2 regions of the Actinoplanes sp. NPDC049802 genome follow, and region 1 is predicted to be linked to the other one. Evidence: riboswitches for the same ligand, from Rfam matches in the RefSeq annotation. Region 1 holds a riboswitch; the other holds the start of a gene.

What was found. A riboswitch is a leader RNA that binds a small molecule or an ion and turns the genes downstream of it on or off. The one in region 1 is predicted to bind glycine.
Region 2: it holds a riboswitch for glycine, as region 1 does, so the genes downstream of both, gcvT (glycine cleavage system aminomethyltransferase GcvT) here and gcvP (aminomethyl-transferring glycine dehydrogenase) in region 1, are expected to answer to the same signal.

What each region holds. Positions count from the first base shown of each region.
Region 1 is NZ_JBFAMR010000093.1:4,383-13,431, forward strand. Features, by position in the region: gene AB0I88_RS36510 (metal-dependent hydrolase) at 1-119, shown strand, start outside; gene AB0I88_RS36515 (Imm51 family immunity protein) at 268-609, shown strand; gene AB0I88_RS36520 (polysaccharide deacetylase family protein) at 702-2,384, opposite strand; gene AB0I88_RS36525 (pentapeptide repeat-containing protein) at 2,442-3,020, opposite strand; gene AB0I88_RS36530 (aldo/keto reductase) at 3,017-4,024, opposite strand; gene AB0I88_RS36535 (nucleotidyltransferase domain-containing protein) at 4,037-4,807, opposite strand; gene AB0I88_RS36540 (nucleotidyltransferase domain-containing protein) at 4,811-5,482, opposite strand; gene mgrA (L-glyceraldehyde 3-phosphate reductase) at 5,500-6,495, opposite strand; glycine riboswitch at 6,546-6,629, shown strand; gene gcvP (aminomethyl-transferring glycine dehydrogenase) at 6,707-9,049, shown strand, end outside.
Region 2 is NZ_JBFAMR010000010.1:55,686-64,734, reverse strand. Features, by position in the region: gene AB0I88_RS10160 (L-serine ammonia-lyase) at 1-229, opposite strand, end outside; partial or broken gene AB0I88_RS10155 (serine dehydratase beta chain) at 464-895, opposite strand; gene gcvH (glycine cleavage system protein GcvH) at 892-1,254, opposite strand; gene gcvT (glycine cleavage system aminomethyltransferase GcvT) at 1,265-2,314, opposite strand; glycine riboswitch at 2,442-2,538, opposite strand; gene AB0I88_RS10140 (VOC family protein) at 2,648-3,052, opposite strand; gene AB0I88_RS10135 (methyltransferase domain-containing protein) at 3,116-4,000, shown strand; gene AB0I88_RS10130 (GNAT family N-acetyltransferase) at 4,036-4,482, opposite strand; gene AB0I88_RS10125 (hypothetical protein) at 4,479-5,009, opposite strand; gene AB0I88_RS10120 (DUF4240 domain-containing protein) at 5,094-5,600, shown strand; gene AB0I88_RS10115 (class I SAM-dependent methyltransferase) at 5,769-6,539, shown strand; partial or broken gene AB0I88_RS10110 (MerR family transcriptional regulator) at 6,620-7,734, opposite strand; gene AB0I88_RS10105 (hypothetical protein) at 7,932-8,501, shown strand; gene AB0I88_RS10100 (GTP-binding protein) at 8,639-9,049, opposite strand, start outside.

The DNA of each region.
Region 1 (9,049 bases):
CGGTCGGCGCGCCCCGCTGGGCCAGGTTCCGGACCGGGTCGGCCACCGAGACGGTGGTGGTGTGGCTGATGATCGCGCTGGGCGCCGGTTCGGTGGCGCTTCTCGGCGCCGTCTCCTGACAGACCCCCGCAGGGCACGATCACGCGCCGCCGCGCACAGCCGGCCCGTACGCCCCTGTGCGGGAGGTCTGACCCGGGCAGCGACTTGATCACCAGCACCATGCGTGGATCGCCGGACCATACCGGCGGGCCGCTGTAGCCTTCCCAGGTGACCGATGATCTTTCCCTGGGGCCGTTCCGGATCTCCGCGCGTGATGACGGCCAGCAGGAGCTGGTGCTCTTCGACGCCGACATGGAGGAGGTCGAGGACGTCTTCGAGGACCTCGATGCCGAGAGCGACGGACACGGGTGGGAGAGCCTCGCCCAGTGGTTGACCCAGACCGAGATGCCCGACCTGGCGGACTCGATCTGGTTCGGTTCGGAGAGCGGCACGTTCGTCGCGGGAAGCGCCGATGCCGGCGCGCTGCGCCGGCTGGCCGAGCGGTTGCATGAGGCCTTTCATGATCGTTCGCTGCTCGCGCGGCTCGTCACGCAGGCCGAACGCGGCTGATTGCCGTGCCGGGGCACCCTGCGGCGAGCCGTGGCAGCGGGTGCCGGCCCCGGCGGCGCTTGGATGGGGGACCCGGCGCCGCCGGGGCGCTCTCACCACCTGATCGGCAGGCTTCGCAGATGGGCGGTGAGGGCGCCGGCGAGCTGGCGGTGGTCGTGGGCGGACGGGTGCCAGTCGCAGCCGAGCAGGTCGAGCCCGAGCGTGTCGTTGTCGTAGTGCAGGGCGCTGATGCGGCGGTCGCCGGCGGTGGCGCGCTGTTCCACGATGCGGGTGATCGACGTGGCCAGGGCGGTGGTGTTCCACATCGACGGGTAGGTGAGCACGATCTGGGTGTGCGGTCCGTACCGGTCGCGGAGCTCGTCGAGGAAGCCCAGGTAGGCCTGCTGGTAGTCGGTGGCCAGGGCGGCCTCGTCGGCCCAGCGTTCGCCGGTGTGCAGGGCGGTGGAGAAGTCGTTGATGCCGAGGCCGACCACCACGATCCGCGGTTTCCAGGAGCGCGGGCGCTGCCACGCGGCGGTGTCGGCGGCCTGTAGGGCCCGGTGGTAGTAGGTGCGGTAGTCGACGTCGGGGTTGGAGCCGTCGTAGTTGCGGACCATGCCCATTCCGGACCAGGCGTTGAGCTGGTAGTCGGCGCGCAACGTCCGGGCGGTCAGGGCGGCGAAGGACTGGTCGGCGTCGGTGTTGCGGTCGACGCCGCCGGTGGTGGTGCAGTCGCGGCCGGCGGAGACGTTGCCGTAGCCGGCGGTCCACGAGTCGCCGATGAACTCGATCTGGCGGCTGCGGGCGGCCGGTGCGTCGAGGAGGGCGCCGCCGGGGCCGGCCACGAATCCGCCGAACTGTCCGGGGCTCCACGGGCTCTCGGTACGTTTCGCGACCCGTACGGTGTGTGTGCCGCCGGCGAGGTCGCGTACCCAGTGGGTGGTTCTTCCCGGTGTGACCAGGGTGACCGGAGGCAGGTCGTCGATGCGCACCTGGTAGTCGTTGACCGGGTCGTCGAGGACGATGCCGACTGTGTCGCCGCGGAACCGGCCCTCGAAGTAGACGCCCGGCCAGGTGTAGCGCACGCCGGCGCCGCGGTCGTCGACCCGGCCGACGGTGTGTACGCCGTGCAGGGCGTGGGTGCCGGGGGCGACGGCCCGGCCGGTGACCGGGGAGATCTTGCCGGGGCAGAGGCCGCGGGCGCGCAGGGAGGCGGCGATGGCGGGGATGGCGGCGACGGTGTTGGGTGGCCAGTCGTGCATCAGGATGACGTCGCCGTCCTGGAGTTTGTCGACGGCGGCGACGATCTGGTCGACGGAGGCGTTGTCCCAGTCCCGTGAGTCGACGTCGGTGTTGATCTCGGTGAGGCCGAGGCGGCGTTGTACGGCCCGCAGCGCGTCGTTCGTGTCGAGGTAGGGCGGCCGGAACAGGGCCGGTGTCACTCCGGTGACCTTGCGGACGGCGTCCTGGGTGCGGGTGATCTGGGAGACCTGCTCGGCTTCCGGGAGCCGGGTCAGGAACGGGTGGTCCCAGCTGTGGTTGCCGAGCCACATGCCGGCGGCGATCTGGGCGCGGGCCAGGGCCGGGTTGGCCTCGACGTTGCGGCCGGTGTTGAATATGGTGGCCCGCAGCCCGGCCCGTTTCAGGGCGTTCAGCAGTGCGGACGTGTTGCCGGGGGTGGGGCCGTCGTCGAAGGTCAGGCCGACGTGGCCGGAGCACGGCGGCGTGGCGACGGCGGCTGGGGCGGGGACCGCTACGGCGGTGGTGAACAACATGGCGGCGGCGAGGAATCTCATTTCGGGAGCGCTCCCAAATCGGGCACAGAAATCGGCTCTGATCGATGGGAGCTTAGCTTAGTCGCGGATCTGCAGACCCAGGCTCATCGCGAGGACCACCGCCTGATCAGCGGTGATGACCGCGTCCCGCAGCTCCAGCGCCCGCGGGTCGAACGCGTGCAGATCGGTGCCGCGCAGATCGCAGCCGGTGAAATCGGCGCCGGTCAGGGTCGCCGCGGACAGGTCCAGCCCGCGCATCGTCCCGTCGCGGCAGCGGACGCCGGTCAGATCGGCCTCCCGCATCCGTACCCCGGTGAAGGTGGCGCTGCCCAGGTCGGCCCGGGGCAGCGTGATGAACGACCAGTCCCCACCGTCGACCGTCGTCAGGTCGAACGTGCAGCCCTCGAAGACGCTGCCCACCGCCTTGACGTTGGTGAACGTGGCGTCGAAGAAGTTGCAGTTCACGAACCGGCAGTTCAGAAACGCCACGTCGGTGTGCCGGGAGCAGTTGAACCGGGCGTCGCGGAAGACGCACCCGGAGAACTCGACGCGCTCCACATCGGTCTCGCACAGATCCAGTGCCGAGAACGTGACGCCCTCGTGCCTGCGCTCCTTGCCGGCGCCCGCATCCCAGTCCCGGGTGGTGACCACCCTCACGAGCGCCGCCGCGGGGATCCGGCCAGGTACGGGTGCGGGTACGGCAGAGGCTGATCCCCCGCCGCGGTCAGGCGCTCCATCTGCTTGTCGTCGAGCGTCCACCCGGTCGCGCCCAGGTTGTCGCCGAGCTGCCCGGTGGTGCGGGCGCCCACGATCGGCGCGGTCACCCCGGGCCGCTGCAGCAGCCACCGCAGCGCCACCTGCGCGGGCGTGCGCCCGGCCTCCTCGGCGACGGCGATCAGCGTGTCGGTGACCCGCCAGGTGCGCTCGTCGACGCTGTTCTCCCAGTTGCCCAGCCAGGGCTGCTTGTCGCCGTCCCACCGGGTGCCGGCCGGCGCCCCGGTCATGCCGCGCCGGTACTTGCCGGTCAGCCAGCCGCCCCGCATCGGCGACCACGGGATGATCCCGACGCCCTCGTTGCGGCACACCGGCACCAGCTCGGTCTCGATCTCGCGGTCGATGAGGTTGTAGAGCGGCTGCGCGGCCACGAACGGCTCCCAGCCGCGGAACCGGGCCACGTCCACCGACTTCTGCAGCTGCCAGGCGGCGTAGTTGCTGACCCCGAGATGCCGCACCAGGCCGGAGCGCACCAGCTGGTCCAGCGTCGAGACCGTCTCCTCGATCGGGGTGGTCTCGTCGAAACAGTGCAGCTGGTAGAGGTCGATGTAGTCGGTGCGCAGCCGCCGCAGGCTGGCGTGCACCGCCGCGATCAGGTGCTTGCGGCCCGCGCCGTTGTCGTTGGGGCCGCTGCCGGTCGCCCAGAACGCCTTGGTCGCCACCACCAGCGAGTCCCGCTGCCGCGACGCCAGCCACCGGCCGATGATCTCCTCGGAGGCGCCGCCCGCATACACGTCCGCGGTGTCGATGAAGTCGCCGCCCGCCTCCACGTAGCGGTCCAGGATGGCGTGCGACGTCTGCTCGTCCGCCTCTTTGCCGAAGGTCATCGTCCCGAGGCACAGCTCACTGACGCGAAGTCCGCTCGCCCCGACGTTCCGGTACTCCATGATTGGATCCTTTCAGCCCGATCTCGGCGCGGCAACCGTGACCAGCCGGGTTCGTACCACCAGATCGTGCAGCGCCGCCACAGCGCTCGCTTGCGCGTACCCCGGAAGTGTGCTCTTTTCCCGGGCCTCTTCGAGGTCGGCGCGCAGCGCCGGGACGTCCGCGGCCAGGTGGGCGGCCGCCCGCGCGGGGAGCGACCCGTGCTCGGCCTCGCGTTTCGCGGCGATCAGCTCCGGCACGTAGGCCAACCGGTGACCGAGAACGTTCAGATCGGTCTCCAACTCGCCGGTGCGCATCAGATGGATGCCGGTGAGCAGCACCCGCAGCGTGTACAGCGCCGGCTTCAGCTGGCCGGTCCGGTGGTACAGCCGCTCCTGAGTGGCCGCGAAACCCAGGTAGTGATGCGCGTGATTGCTGGTGATCAGGCCCGGGGCCAGGGCTTTCAACTCCGCGTGCACTCCTGAGGTGAGCACCACGAGCGGTGACAGCAGCTGCTCCAGCACGTAACCGTTGCGGCTGTTGAGCAGCCGGGCGAACTTGAGCAGGTCGTGGCTGACCACGTCCAGCTCGACGCCGTCGCGGACGCCACCGTTCTGCAGCGTGTCCGGTCCGGTTCGCAGACCCACCACCTCCTCGGGCGGCAGCACGTGCGCGGCCCGCAGGTCGAGGTCGGAGTCGACGGACGCGAAACCGTACAGGTGCGCCCCGCTCACGGTGGCGAAGAGCAGGGGATAGGGCAGGGCGGCGGCGGCCTCGCCGGCCCACGGCGGGACATCGACGGTCACGGTCTAGAGATTCCTTTCGCGTACGCCCACGAGCACCCGATCGATGCGGTCACGGTCCGGGCACTCCGGCAGCGCGGTGCCGGCCGCCGCGCCGGCGAGGTCGGCCTGCAGACGTTCGGCCCAGGCGGCCACCTCCGGCCACGGCAGGTCACCGCGGCGCACGGCGAGCAGCTCGCCGCGCAGCGGGGTGACGTCGACCAGGACCTCCCCGGTACGCAGCACGTGCGCCCCGGCGAGCAGCAGCCGGATCATGTGCATCGCCTGCTTGAAGTTGACCTCCCCCGTCCGGGCGCGCCGGGACTCCACCTTGGCGAGCTGATCGCGCGCATAGCTGCCGTACGTCTCGGCCACCCTGGTGGAGAGAAAAGCCCCCCGGTTGCGGATCAGCTCCGCACCGTCGGCCGTGACGCTCTCGACCAGCGGCGACCACAGCACCTCCAGCACGGTCGGGTTCGCCTGCAGCGCGAGCACGCAGAACCGCTCGATCTCCCACGAGAACTGCTCCTCGGCCGGCCCGTCCAGGTGGGTGGGCGGCTTGTCGAGGGTCCAGAAGGCGCGGGTCGGCGCCACGAACACACCACGCCGGTCGTGGTCGGAGCCCGGCCCATGGAGTCCGTAGGCGCGGGACCCGACCACGACCGCGAGGGCCGTGTGCCGTTGCACGAGCTCGATCATGAGCCGGGACACTACGGCTAGAGGTCGAGTACCGTCGCGTCGATTTCGTCGAGCTCGCTCTGGTCGAAGGCGAGGTTCCCGACGGCGGCGACGTTGTTCTCCAGCTGCCCGACGCTGGACGCGCCGATGATCAGGCTGGTCATCCGGTCGTCACGCAGCGCCCAGGCGAGCGACATCTGGGCCAGCGACTGCCCGCGCCGCTTGGCGATGTCGTTGAGCGTGTGCAGCCGCGCGAGGGTCTTGTTGTCCAGGGCGCTCTCGTTGAGGAACACGCTGGTGCGGATCCGCGAGTCGTCCGGGATGCCGCCCAGGTAGCGGTCGGTGAGCAGACCCTGCTGCAGCGGGCTGAACGCGATGCATCCGGCCCCGGCCGCCGCCAGGGTGTCGAGCAGCCGGTCGTGCTCGATCCACCGGTTCAGGATCGAGTACGACGGCTGGTGGATCAGCAGCGGGGTGCCCAGCTCCCGCAGCAGGTCGGCGGCCTGCGCGGCCTGCTCGCTGCGGTAGTTGCTGATCCCGGCGTAGAGCGCCTTCCCGGAGCGCACGATGGCGTCCAGGGCGGTCATCGTCTCCTCGAGCGGGGTCTCCGGGTCGGGCCGGTGGTGGTAGAAGACGTCGACGTAGTCCAGGCCCATCCGCTTCAGCGACTGGTCCAGCGACGACACCAGGTACTTGCGGGAGCCCCAGTCGCCGTACGGGCCGTCCCACATCGTGTAGCCGGCCTTCGACGAGATGACCAGCTCGTCGCGGTGGTGCTTGAGGTCGCTGTTGAGGATGGTGCCGAAGTTGGTCTCGGCGCTTCCCGGCGGCGGCCCGTAGTTGTTGGCCAGGTCGAAGTGGGTGACCCCGAGGTCGAAGGCGCGGCGGACGATGGCGCGCTGACGGTCGATGGGGCGGGCGTCACCGAAGTTGTGCCAGAGACCGAGGCTGATGGCGGGAAGCTTGAGACCGCTGCGACCAGCACGTCGATAGACCATCTCGCCGTAGCGGCCGGCGGCAGGGAAGTACGTCACATCGCACACCCTAGGACTCCCGGCCCGGCCCATGTGCGCTGGTAGGTTGTGAGGTGCACGCGGGAGAGACCTTAGGGCGCCGAAGAGGCAAATCCTCCCCGGAAACTTTCAGGCAAAAGGACCGTGTGCGGTGGTGACTCTGAAATGCCGCGGTCTGGGTATGACAGAGGGGGAGGTTGTTTCTCGACCTTCTCACTCGCTGGAGTCGCCCATGCCGTCCCCGTTCGTCTCCCGCCACATCGGCCCGGATTCCGACGAGCAGGCACAGATGCTCAAGGCGATCGGGTTCGGTTCCGCCGAACAGCTGATGGACGCCGCCATCCCGTCGTCGATCCGGTTCACCGGCACGCTCGACCTGCCCGCGGGCATCTCCGAGGAGCAGGCGATCGCCGAGCTGCGCGCCATCGCCGGGCGCAACGTGGTGGCCACCCCGATGATCGGCCTCGGCTACTACGGCACGGTCACCCCGGCGGTGATCAGGCGAAACGTGCTGGAGAACCCGGCGTGGTACACGGCGTACACGCCGTACCAGCCGGAGATCAGCCAGGGCCGCCTCGAGGCGCTGCTCAACTTCCAGACCATGGTCACCGACCTGACCGGGCTGGCCACGGCCAACGCGTCGATGCTCGACGAGGCCACGGCCGTCGCCGAGGCGATGACTCTCGCGCGCCGCGCCTCCAAGAACAAGAGCAACGTGTACGCGGTGGACGCCGACACGTTCCCGCAGACCCTGTCGGTGCTGCGGACCCGCGCCGAACCGCTCGGCATCGACGTGCGGATCGTCGACCTCGACGCCGGCGCGGACCTTCCGGAGGACTACTTCGGGCTGCATCTGCAGTACCCGGGCGCTTCGGGCCGGATCCGGGACCATGCGCCCCTGGTCGAGGCCGCTCACGCCAAGGGCGCCCTGGTCACGGTCGCCGCCGACCTGCTGGCGCTGACCCTGCTGCGCTCGCCGGGGGACATCGGCGCCGACATCGCGGCCGGGACGACGCAGCGTTTCGGCGTACCCCTGGGCTTCGGTGGCCCGCACGCCGGATATCTGGCGGTGCGCAACGGCCTGGAGCGGTCGCTGCCCGGGCGTCTGGTCGGTGTCTCGAAGGACGCCGACGGCGACCGCGCCTACCGGCTCGCGCTGCAGACGCGTGAGCAGCACATCCGCCGGGAGAAGGCGACCAGCAACATCTGCACCGCACAGGTGCTGCTCGCCGTGATGGCCAGTATGTACGCGGTCTACCACGGCCCGGCCGGGCTGCGCGCCATCGCCCGGCGCACCCACGAGAGCGCCACCCGCCTGGCCGCCGGGCTGCGTGCCGTCGACGGCGTGACCGTGGTGCACGAGCACTTCTTCGACACCGTGCTCGCCCACGTCCCCGGCAAGGCCGGGGCCGTCCTGGCCGGCGCCGCCAAGTACGGCATCGACCTGCGCCTCGTCGACGCCGACCACGTGTCGGTCTCCTGCGACGAGACCACCACGGAGTCCGAGGTGCGCCGGGTCTGGGACGCGTTCGGTGTGGCCGTCGCGGGCGCCTACGTGTCCGGGGAGCCGGCCTCCGCGGGCCGCTCGATTCCGGCCGCGCTGGAGCGCACCGGCGACTACCTCACCCACCCGGTGTTCAACACCCACCACTCCGAGACGAGCATGTTGCGCTACCTGCGCAGGCTCTCGGACCGTGACTACGCGCTGGACCGCGGCATGATCCCGCTGGGCTCGTGCACGATGAAGCTGAACGCCACCACCGAGATGGAGGCGATCACCTGGCCTTCCTTCGCCGACATCCACCCGTTCGCGCCCGAGTCACAGGTGGCCGGCTACGAACATCTCGTCGCCCAGCTGGAGAAATGGCTCGCCGAGATCACCGGCTACGACGCGGTCAGCGTCCAGCCGAACGCCGGCTCGCAGGGTGAGCTGGCCGGTCTGCTGGCGATCCGCGGCTACCACCGGTCCCGTGGCGAGGCCCACCGGGACGTGTGCCTGATCCCGTCGAGCGCGCACGGCACCAACGCGGCGTCCGCCGTGATGGCCGGCATGCGGGTCGTCGTGGTGGCCTGCGACGCCGACGGCAACATCGACATGGCCGACCTGGACGCCAAGATCGAGAACCATCGGGACGCGCTCTCGGCGATCATGGTGACCTACCCGTCCACCCACGGCGTCTACGAGACCTCGATCGCCGACCTGTGCGCCAAGGTGCACGACGCGGGCGGCCAGGTGTATGTGGACGGCGCCAACCTGAACGCGCTGGTCGGCTACGCCCGGCCCGGCAGGTTCGGGGCGGACGTCTCGCACCTGAACCTGCACAAGACGTTCTGCATCCCGCACGGCGGCGGCGGCCCCGGCGTGGGACCGGTCGCGGTCGGCGCGCACCTGGCCCCGTTCCTGCCCGGCGACCCGGTTCTCGACGGCGACCACCACGCCGTGTCGGCGGCGGCGCACGGCTCGGCCGGGATCCTGCCGATCTCGTGGGCGTACATCCGGATGATGGGCCCGGACGGCCTGGCGGCGGCGACCGCGTCGGCGGTGCTGGCGGCCAACTATGTGGCGGCGCGGCTG
Region 2 (9,049 bases), on a different contig from region 1:
GAACACGCGCGCCCGCCGCATGATCCGAATCGGTGTACGGGGTACGTGTACTCAGCGCTGTGTGATCCGAATCGGTGTACGGGATTCGCCCACTCGCTACCGCGCCACCCGAACCGGTGTACGGCGTGTGCGCACCCGCGGCCGTATCGCCCGGACCGGCGTACGGGGTACGCGCCTTCGTCGTCGCGTCGCCCGGCCCGGGGTAGGAGATCTGCGTACTCGCCCCCACGTGATCCGCATCGGTGTAGGGGGTACGTGTACTCGGGCCGGTGTGATCCGGTCCGGGGTAGGGGTCACGTGCACCCGCTGCCGCGTGATCCGATTCGGTGTACGTGATTCGCGCACCCACCCCTGCGTCACCCGAATCGGTGTACGAGATCTGCGTACCTGCCGACGCGTGATCCGATTCGGTGTACGCCGCGCGCGTAGCCCGTACGCCGGAGGGTTCCCGGGGGATCACGAAGCCGCCGCCGACCGAGAAATAGGTCCTGGCCAGCAGCTGCGTGCCGTCGGCGCCGAAGGCGGCGAAGGTCATCCCGTTGGGATGCTCCGGCAGCGTCCGCCGCCGGTGCAGCACCAGATCCACCGTGGCGGTCCGCCCGTCCGGCAGGGTCAGCGCCCCGGCGGCGTGAATGGCGGCGGCCCGCTCGTCGGCGCCCGACACGTCGACCGTCTCCGGCTCGGCGCCCTCCAGCCCTAGCAGGACCGCCTTCGGCGTCCCGTGCCCGCGTCCGGTCGCGCCGAGGGAGCCGAACAGTTCGGCCCGCACCCGCGTCACCCCGTCGACACCGGCGAGACGGCCGGCGAACATGCGCGCCGCCCGCATCGGCCCGACGGTGTGCGAGCTGGACGGGCCGATCCCGACGGAGAACAGGTCGAACACCGAGACCGTCATGACACGAGGGTGGTGTAGCCGGCGGCGTCCAGCAGCTCCGGACCGCCGGTGACGCGCAGCCGGAACAGCCAGCCCGCCCCGTACGGATCGGAGTTGATCAGGCCCGGCTCGTCGCTCAGGGTGACGTTGACCTCGATGATCTCGCCGTCGGCGGGGGCGTAGACCTCGCTCACCGACTTCGTCGACTCGATCTCACCGCACGGGTCACCGGCCTTGACCAGCGTGCCCGGCTCCGGAAGCTCCACGAACACGACGTCGCCGAGGGCGTCGGCCGCGAACGCGGTCACCCCGACGGTCGCCGGCGAGTCCTCGGTCAGCCACTCGTGGTCACGGCTGTAGCGCAGGTTCTCGGGGATCATGGTCGGCTCCTCAGCGGGTACGGCGGTAGAAGGGCAGGGCGACGACCTCGGCGTCGACCCGGGCGCCGCGAACGTCGACGGCGAGTTTCGTTCCCGGTTCGGCCAGTGCGGCCGGCACCTGGGCCATCGCGACCGGATGGCCGAGCGTGGGGGAGAGGGCGCCGCTGGTCACCACACCGGCATCGGTGCCCTCGTGCAGCACCCGGTAACCGGCCCGGGGCGCGCGGCGGCCCTCGGTCACCAGGCCGGCGAGCAGCGTCTCCGGGCCGGTCGCGGCCACCGGCCGCAGCGCGGCCGCGCCCACGAAGTCCGGCTTGTCCAGGGCCACCACCCGGCCGAGACCGGCGTGGAACGGGGTGGAACGCACCGACAGCTCGTGGCCGTACAGCGGCATGCCCGCCTCCAGGCGCAGCGTGTCCCGGCAGGCCAGCCCGCACGGCCGCGCCCCACGCGACGCCGCCCACTCCCAGATCGCCGGGGCGTCCCCGGCGTCGCAGTAGATCTCGAAACCGTCCTCGCCGGTGTAGCCGGTCCGGGCCAGCAGCACGTCCCGGCCGGCCAGCCGCTCCGGGCGGATGCCGTAGTAGGGCAGGTCGGCGCCGGTGCCGAGCACGTCCAGCGACATCGGGCCCTGCACCGCGATCAGGGCGCCGGGCCGCTCGCCGATGCGTACGGCGTACCCGTTGGAGTGCTCGCCCAGCATGGCCCGGACCACCGCGGCGTTGGCCGCGTTGGCCACCACCAGGAACTCCCGCTCGGCCAGCCGGTAGACGACCAGATCGTCGAGGACGCCGCCGGTGGTGTGGCACAGCATCGTGTACTTGGCGCGGCCCACCTTCACCGCCGACATGCGGCCCACCAGCGCGTAGTCGAGGAAACCGGGATCGCCGGAGACCCGGATCCGGCCCATGTGGCTCAGATCGAACAGGCCGGCGTCCTCCCGGACCGTGTGATGCTCGGCCAGGTCACTGCCGTACCGCAGCGGCATCGACCAGCCGGCGAAGTCGGTGAAGGAAGCGCCCAGACGGGTGTGGACGTCGAACAGCGCGGTGCGTCTCAACGGGGAGGCTCCTGTGGTAGCGGGTGGGCCTCCCTCGCTCTGTCATGGGGCCTGAGAGGTTCACCGCCGGGGCGGCTTGCACCGTGGGCGCGGACCGCTGGCGGCGGCCCGACTTTCCAGAGTCGCCTGACCAGACGCGGTACCTGAGCCTGAGAGATTCTGAGGGAGAAGTTGCTCCTTCGGCGCCCCGGCCCGGGGGCTGGGGGCTCTCCCGCGACGGTTGCAGCGGCGAAGTGTTCGGTTGTGGGCCAGAAACTATCCGCCCGGCGATCGACCGGTCAAGCCGGGGCGGTGACCTCGGGTGTTCACACTCGTGCGGCCCTCAGTGGGCTTTCAAGCGGCGCCACCCGGGGGAGCGCCGCAGACGCAGAACCGGTTGCCCTCCGGGTCGGCCAGGACGACGTACTCCGGCTCGGCCGGATGGCTCTCGCCCGGCTTCGGGTAGAACGGCCAGTCGACCCGCCGTGCGCCCAGCCCGAGGAGCCGGTCCACCTCCGCTTCCAGATCGCCGTGCTCGTCCTGGATGTCGAAGTGGATCCGGGGCTGCTCCTGCACCGGGCTCTCGCTGACGTCCATCGCGATCGGCGCGCCGGGCACGCCGGGCGGCGGCTCGATCACGATCCAGTCGTCGCCGGCCCACCGGGGTGGGCGGCGCACATAGCCGAGAGCCGCCATCCAGAAGTCGCCCGCCCGCTTGTCGTCCGCCACACCGAGTGAGATCTGCGCGACCATCGCCATGCCCCCGATCCTAGGAGGCAACGATCGTTGCTCAAGATACCGGGAGCAACGTATGTTGCCCTCATGTTGGAGGAGCTGCGCCGCCTGACCGAGTCGATCGCCGAGATGGAGGTCCGCCGCACCCGGATCATCAGCCGGCTCCGGCGGGAGCACGCCGCCAGCTGGGACGAGATCGGCAGAGCGTGCGGCATGACCCGGCAGGGCGCCACCCGCCGCTGGTCCAGGACGCTGCACGCCGGCTCGTTCGGCAGCGCCGTCGGCGCCTACCACCGCGGCCGGCCGCCCTACCCCCGCTCGGCCGTCGAATGGGCCGTTCCCCGCACCGCCCGCCGCGTCCTCGACCTCGGCGCCGGCACCGGCAAACTCACCGAACTGCTCGTCGAAGCCGGACTAGACGTGGTCGCCGTCGAACCGTCCGCCGAGATGCGCGACCAACTGGCCGCCGTCGCCCCGCGCGCCGCGATCTTCGAGGGCACCGCCGAACACATCCCGCTTCCCGGTGCCGACGTGGACGCGATCGTCGTGGCCCAGGCCTGGCACTGGGTAGACCCCGCCCAGGCGGTCCCCGAAGCGGCCCGGGTGTTGCGGCCCGGCGGCACGCTCAGCCTCCTGTGGAACGTCCGCGACCACACCGAGGAGTGGGTCGCCCTCCTCGACGGCATCCTCCACCAGCACACCCGTCAGGAGATCGACACCAACCCCGTCATCGGTACGCCGTTCGCCGCCCCCGAACGCACCGAGATCCGCTGGCGGCACACCCTCACCCGGCAGGCGCTGCTCGACATGGTCGCGTCCCGCAGCTACGTGATCGTGCTGTCCGAACCGGAACGCCGCGACCTGCTCGCCGCCGTCGAGGACCTCCTCGGCACCCACCCCGCCCTACGCGGCCGCGACGAGATCACCATGCCGTACGTCACCCGCTGCACCCGAGCCCACCTGCCCCACTGACCCGCAAACCACTGCGCGACGACCGTGGGCCGGGTCTACCGGCGGGGCAGAGGGCGGCGCAGGATGTGGTTCAAGCCGAAGTCGGTGTCCGAGACGCGGACGTCCACATAACCGAGCCGCTGGTAGAAGCCGTAGCCGGTGATGCTGGATCCGGTCTCCATGTGGTCGAAGCCCTCGGCCGCGGCGAGGTCTTCGATGTGGTGCAGCAGCCGGGAACCGATGCCCCGGCCGTGGAAGTCCGGATGGACGAACATGGTGTAGACCTTGTTGCCGTCCCGGGAGACGGTGCCCGTGATCCCTTCCGACTCGGCGACGAACATCTCCCGTACGCCGGCCAGGTCTTTGATCTTGGCGGGGGTGAAGTGCGCGCACATCCGGTCGATCAGGTCCGGCGGATAGTCGCGGCTGTTGACCGTGCGGAGGCAGAGGCGGATCAGAGCGGCCACCGAGTCGGCGTCGGCGGGACGGAACAGGCGGATCACCTGATGGATGATTTCAGACCGCGTGGATGGCCGCCGTACAGGCTGACCCGGTGATCGGCCTCATGATCGACCGGACCGTGCTGGAAGCGGGCCGGATCCACCGGGCCGTTGCTGACGTGGACCAGCCAGTTCTCGTAATACCAGCTCGGGTTGCACGGGCACGTGGTGACGAGCATCCGGAAGTTGGCCCGGTACCGCCCCACCTGCCCGGGATCCAGCGTGAACAGCCGCGCCGTCGGCATCGACCGCGGGTAGGCGACCGAGGCGGCCGGCGACCGTTCGACGATCAGCCGGCCGTCACGGACGGTCAGGCGCACCCCCGGATCCTGGTCGCTGTCGACCAGCACCTCGTCACGGGGACGGTAGCCGTCCGCCTCGTCGAACAACGTCTCGTGCACGACCAGGCCGCCGGCCGGCAGCGGATCCGGCAGGGCGACCGGCCGGTCCAGGCCGCGGCGGGCATTCGCATGCGCCGCACCGCGCGACGCCGGGCCCCAGCGCACCCGCACCCGCTGAATGGTGACCATGTGCCCTACCCTGACCTCCGCCGTCACTGTCCGCCACGAGTTTTCCGGATAGTAGGACCCGAAAACCTCTGGCATCCTCTCCGGGTGAGCGTGGAGAGATTCTGGAATCTGGTCGAGGCGGCCCGGTCCTCGGTGGCCGACCCGTCGGACGCCGACCAGGTGGGTCTGCGGGCCCGGCGACTGCTCGACGAGCTGCCGCTGGACGAGGTGGCCGAGCTGGCGCGGGCCGAGTGGGAGTTGCGGGCCCGCTCCTACCGGGTCGACCTGTGGGGCGCCGCCTACCTGATCAACGGCGGCTGCTCCGACGACGGATTCGAGTACTTCCGCGGCTGGCTGATCGCCCAGGGCCGCGACGTCTTCGAACGCGCCGTCGCCGACCCCGACACGCTCGCCGATGTGCCGGGCGTGGGCCAGAGCCCGGATCTGGAGTCCGAGGACATGTTCGGCGTCGCCCACCTGGCCTACTGGGATCGTGCCGGCGAGGCGCCCCCGAACACCTCCAATTACCCCGACCGCGGCGAGAGCTGGGATTTCGACGACGATGACCAGCTCCGCCGCCGCCTGCCGCGCCTCCACGCCCTTCTGGAATAGACCCATCGGGTACGCGCGACGTCGCCCCGGAAGAACTGGACCGTCCCGCCCGGCCGGCGCGATCTCACCGCCACCACAGTCTGTGCCGCGCCCGCCGGGCGGAGATCGGTGCCCACCGCGCGATAAAGGCCGGGCGCCGACAACGCGGCGTATGCCAGGATGCCCGGCATGTCGCGTGCCCTGAGCTTCGGAGAGATCGCGGAATCGTATGAGCGGTTCCGCCCCGGCTATCCGGTGGAACTTCTCACCCTGGTGACGCGGTACGCCGGCCGCCCGATCCGGACCGCCCTCGAGATCGGGGCGGGCACCGGCAAGGCGACCCGCCTGTTCGCGGCGCACGGGATCGCCGTCACCGCGACCGACCCGGACGCCGAGATGCTCGCCGAGCTGCGGCGGCACGTGCCGGGGCAGGTCACGACGGTACGGGCCGCGTTCGAGGACCTGGCGCCGGGGGAGACCTTCGGGCTGGTCTTCGCGGCGGCGGCCCTGCACTGGACCCGGCCGTGGCGCCGGTGGCAGCGCCTGGCCGCACTGGTGGAACCGGGCGGGGTGTTCGCCTCGTTCGGTGGCCCGTTCCAGCTCGCCGCCCCCGCGGTCGAGCAAGCGGTGCAGGCGGCCCGCGCGCCGTTCCTGGACAGCGACGAGATCCCCTCACCGGACGGGACGCCGCCGGAGCACGCCATGCAGTGGCCGGGCAGCGAGCTGCGACGGTCCCCCTGGTTCACCGACGTCCGGCAGGAGGTCATCGAGCGGCGGTTCACGATGGCCGCCGCCGACTACGTGGGGCACCTGTCCACCGTCTCCGCCTACCTGCAGTTGCCGTCCGTGGACCGCGAGCAGGTGTTCGACCGCATCCTGGCAGTGTTGCCACCCACCGTCGAGATCAACGCCGACATCACCGCCCACCTCGCCCGCCGGACCGCCGTGCCGGCCGCGTGACCCGGCTTCACCGGGCCGGACGCGGGAACTCGTCCGGCCCCGGTGGTTCGAGGCTGCCGCCGCGCTGTTCCGGGCGGTCCTCACGCTATGAGCAGACGAAGGCCGAGTTCCGCGGCGTCGAGAGCGACGAGATCACGGTTGTGCTCGGCCCATCGGCCGGAGGCCAGGTCTTCGCGGAGCCTGCCCACCGCCCGCTGCTCGGCCTGCGGTCCGACCCTGGTCCAGACCGATACCGCGCGGCGCACCTGTTCGTCCAGATAGGCTTCGGGCCGGCGCCAATGCGCCTCGAAGAAGCCGTCAGCGCAGTCCCACGGAACGAGTACCGGCTCCGCGCGGCCTCCGATCGCTCGCGTGAGGTCGGCCAAGGACGGCCGGCCGGTGAGGAGATCAGCGAACTCCGGCAGGTAGTCGCGGGTGAGCCAGAACCGCTCGCGCCAGCCCGGGTCGTCGGCGTCGTAGGCGAACACGACCACGCGGCGGGCCACCCGCTTCATCTCCCGCAGCCCGGCGACCGGGTCCGGCCAGTGATGGACGGTGCTGACCGCCATGGCGGCGTCGAACGACTGGTCCCCGAACGGCAGGTTCCCGGCTCCGGCCGCGACGCACGGTGCGGCATCCGCCGGACGGAGTGCCCGCATGACAGCTGACGGCTCCACCGCCGTGACGTCACGGTCCGGTGGTTCGTAGGAGCCGGTACCTGCTCCGACGTTCAACACCGTTCGAGCGTCCCCGAGCGCGTCCCAGATGCGTGCCGCGATCCGGGGTTCGGTTCGTCGAGTGGCCGGGTAGGCGGCCCCGATGGCGTCGTAAAGCTGCGCGCCGAACATTCTCAGTTGCTCCTCCGGGGTTGTCCTGATTCCCATTGCTCGCGCCTGAAGTTCCCTGTCGATGGCCGTCACCATGGCAGCAGCACGGTCCCGCTGTTCCCGCAGCAGGCCTCGTAGCCGGCGCAGATGCGCGACCGCGTCGGTGGCCGGGTCGTCAACCAGATCGGTGATCTCCCGCAGTCCGAAACCGAGCCGCCGGTAGGCGAGCACTTCCCGCAGCCTTCCACGTCGTCTGCCGAATAGGCGCGGTATCCCGCGACGGTCCGTGCCGATGGCTGCAACAGGCCGATCGCGTCGTAGTGATGCAGTGTGCGGACGGTCACGCCGGCCAGTTCGGCCACACGTCCTACGGTCAGGTGCTCCTCCACGCCTCCGACTATGTGGCATGACGCCACGTGAGGCACAAGCGCTCCGTCGACGACCCCGTTCGGTGACTCACCAATCGGAACAGCAGGGATCGCGCCGACCGAGCCGCCGACGGTCACGGGCCGCAAGCGACCCATAGCAGTGGCGTACAGTGCGGAGTCGATCTTGATCGGCGCCGGCCGTCCAGAGCCTGAGGAGCATGATGTTGAGTTCGGTCCGCCGCCGGGCATACACGGTGACCGCTGTCCTGGCTGCCCTGGCCACCGCGGCCGGATGCAGCACAGGGTCGATCGCCGACCAGACGCCCCAGCCGTTGACCGACGACCAGGCGGGCGCGGAATGCCGGCGCGGCCTCACCGAGCTCAACGGCGAGACCGCCGACCGGCTCGAGCAGCGGTTCGTGGCCCGCGACGGTGACAATCAGATCCGCGTCTACGTCTCCGAAGCCGACAAGTGGATCAGCACCTGCCAGCTCGGTCCCTTCGGGCATGAGGCGACGTTCGGCTCGAGGATGGACGACGAGCCGCACGACCGGATCACCTTCTACGGCGGGGCGGACGCTGTACTCAAGGCCCACCTGCTGATCGGGCGCCTGCCCACCAAGGCGATCACGATCACGGCGTCGCTGCCGTCCGGCGCCACCCTCACCGGCTCCACCGACGGTGATCTGTTCCTGATCTGGGCGCCGGGCACCGAGGTCGAGGGTGCCCGGGTGACCGCACGCACCGCGGACGGCACGGTGGTCACCACCGCGACGGCCCCCGAGTAGGCACCTGAATGCCGGCCGTCCGCGTGTAAGGAAGTGGAACGGCCGGTCCGGCGCCGGAACCGCCCGATCAGCGCACGGATCTCAGGCGCGTAGTTCCGCCTCGCTGCCGGGTGGGCTGGTTGTGCGGGCGGGAAGATTCAGGTCGGAGTACGGCCGGCGAGGGGGAAGCAGCCGGCGAACGGGTCGGGCAGGCGGCGCCAGGCGTCGAAGCCGTCGGCGAGTTCCTCGTCGGTGAGCAGGCAGCTGTCCAGCAGGTCGAGCAGGCCGCTGTCGTCCAGGCCGAAACCGATCAGCGCGAGCACGGTCCGGCGGTCGCCGTAGTAGGGATCCCAGGTCAGGTCGGCGGCGAGGCGGCGCTGGTCGCCGGCTTCCATCCAGCGGTCCTGGGGCAGGGCGGCCAGCCAGTGGCCGAGACCGCCGAGGCTGACGCCGCCGCCGGCCGATTCGAAGCCGACGACGGTGTCCGGCTGGCTGGCGATCCATAGTTGGCCGCGCCCGCGCAGGGCCTCGCCGGTGAGGTAGTCGAGGGCGTCGTGCAGGCGGCGCGG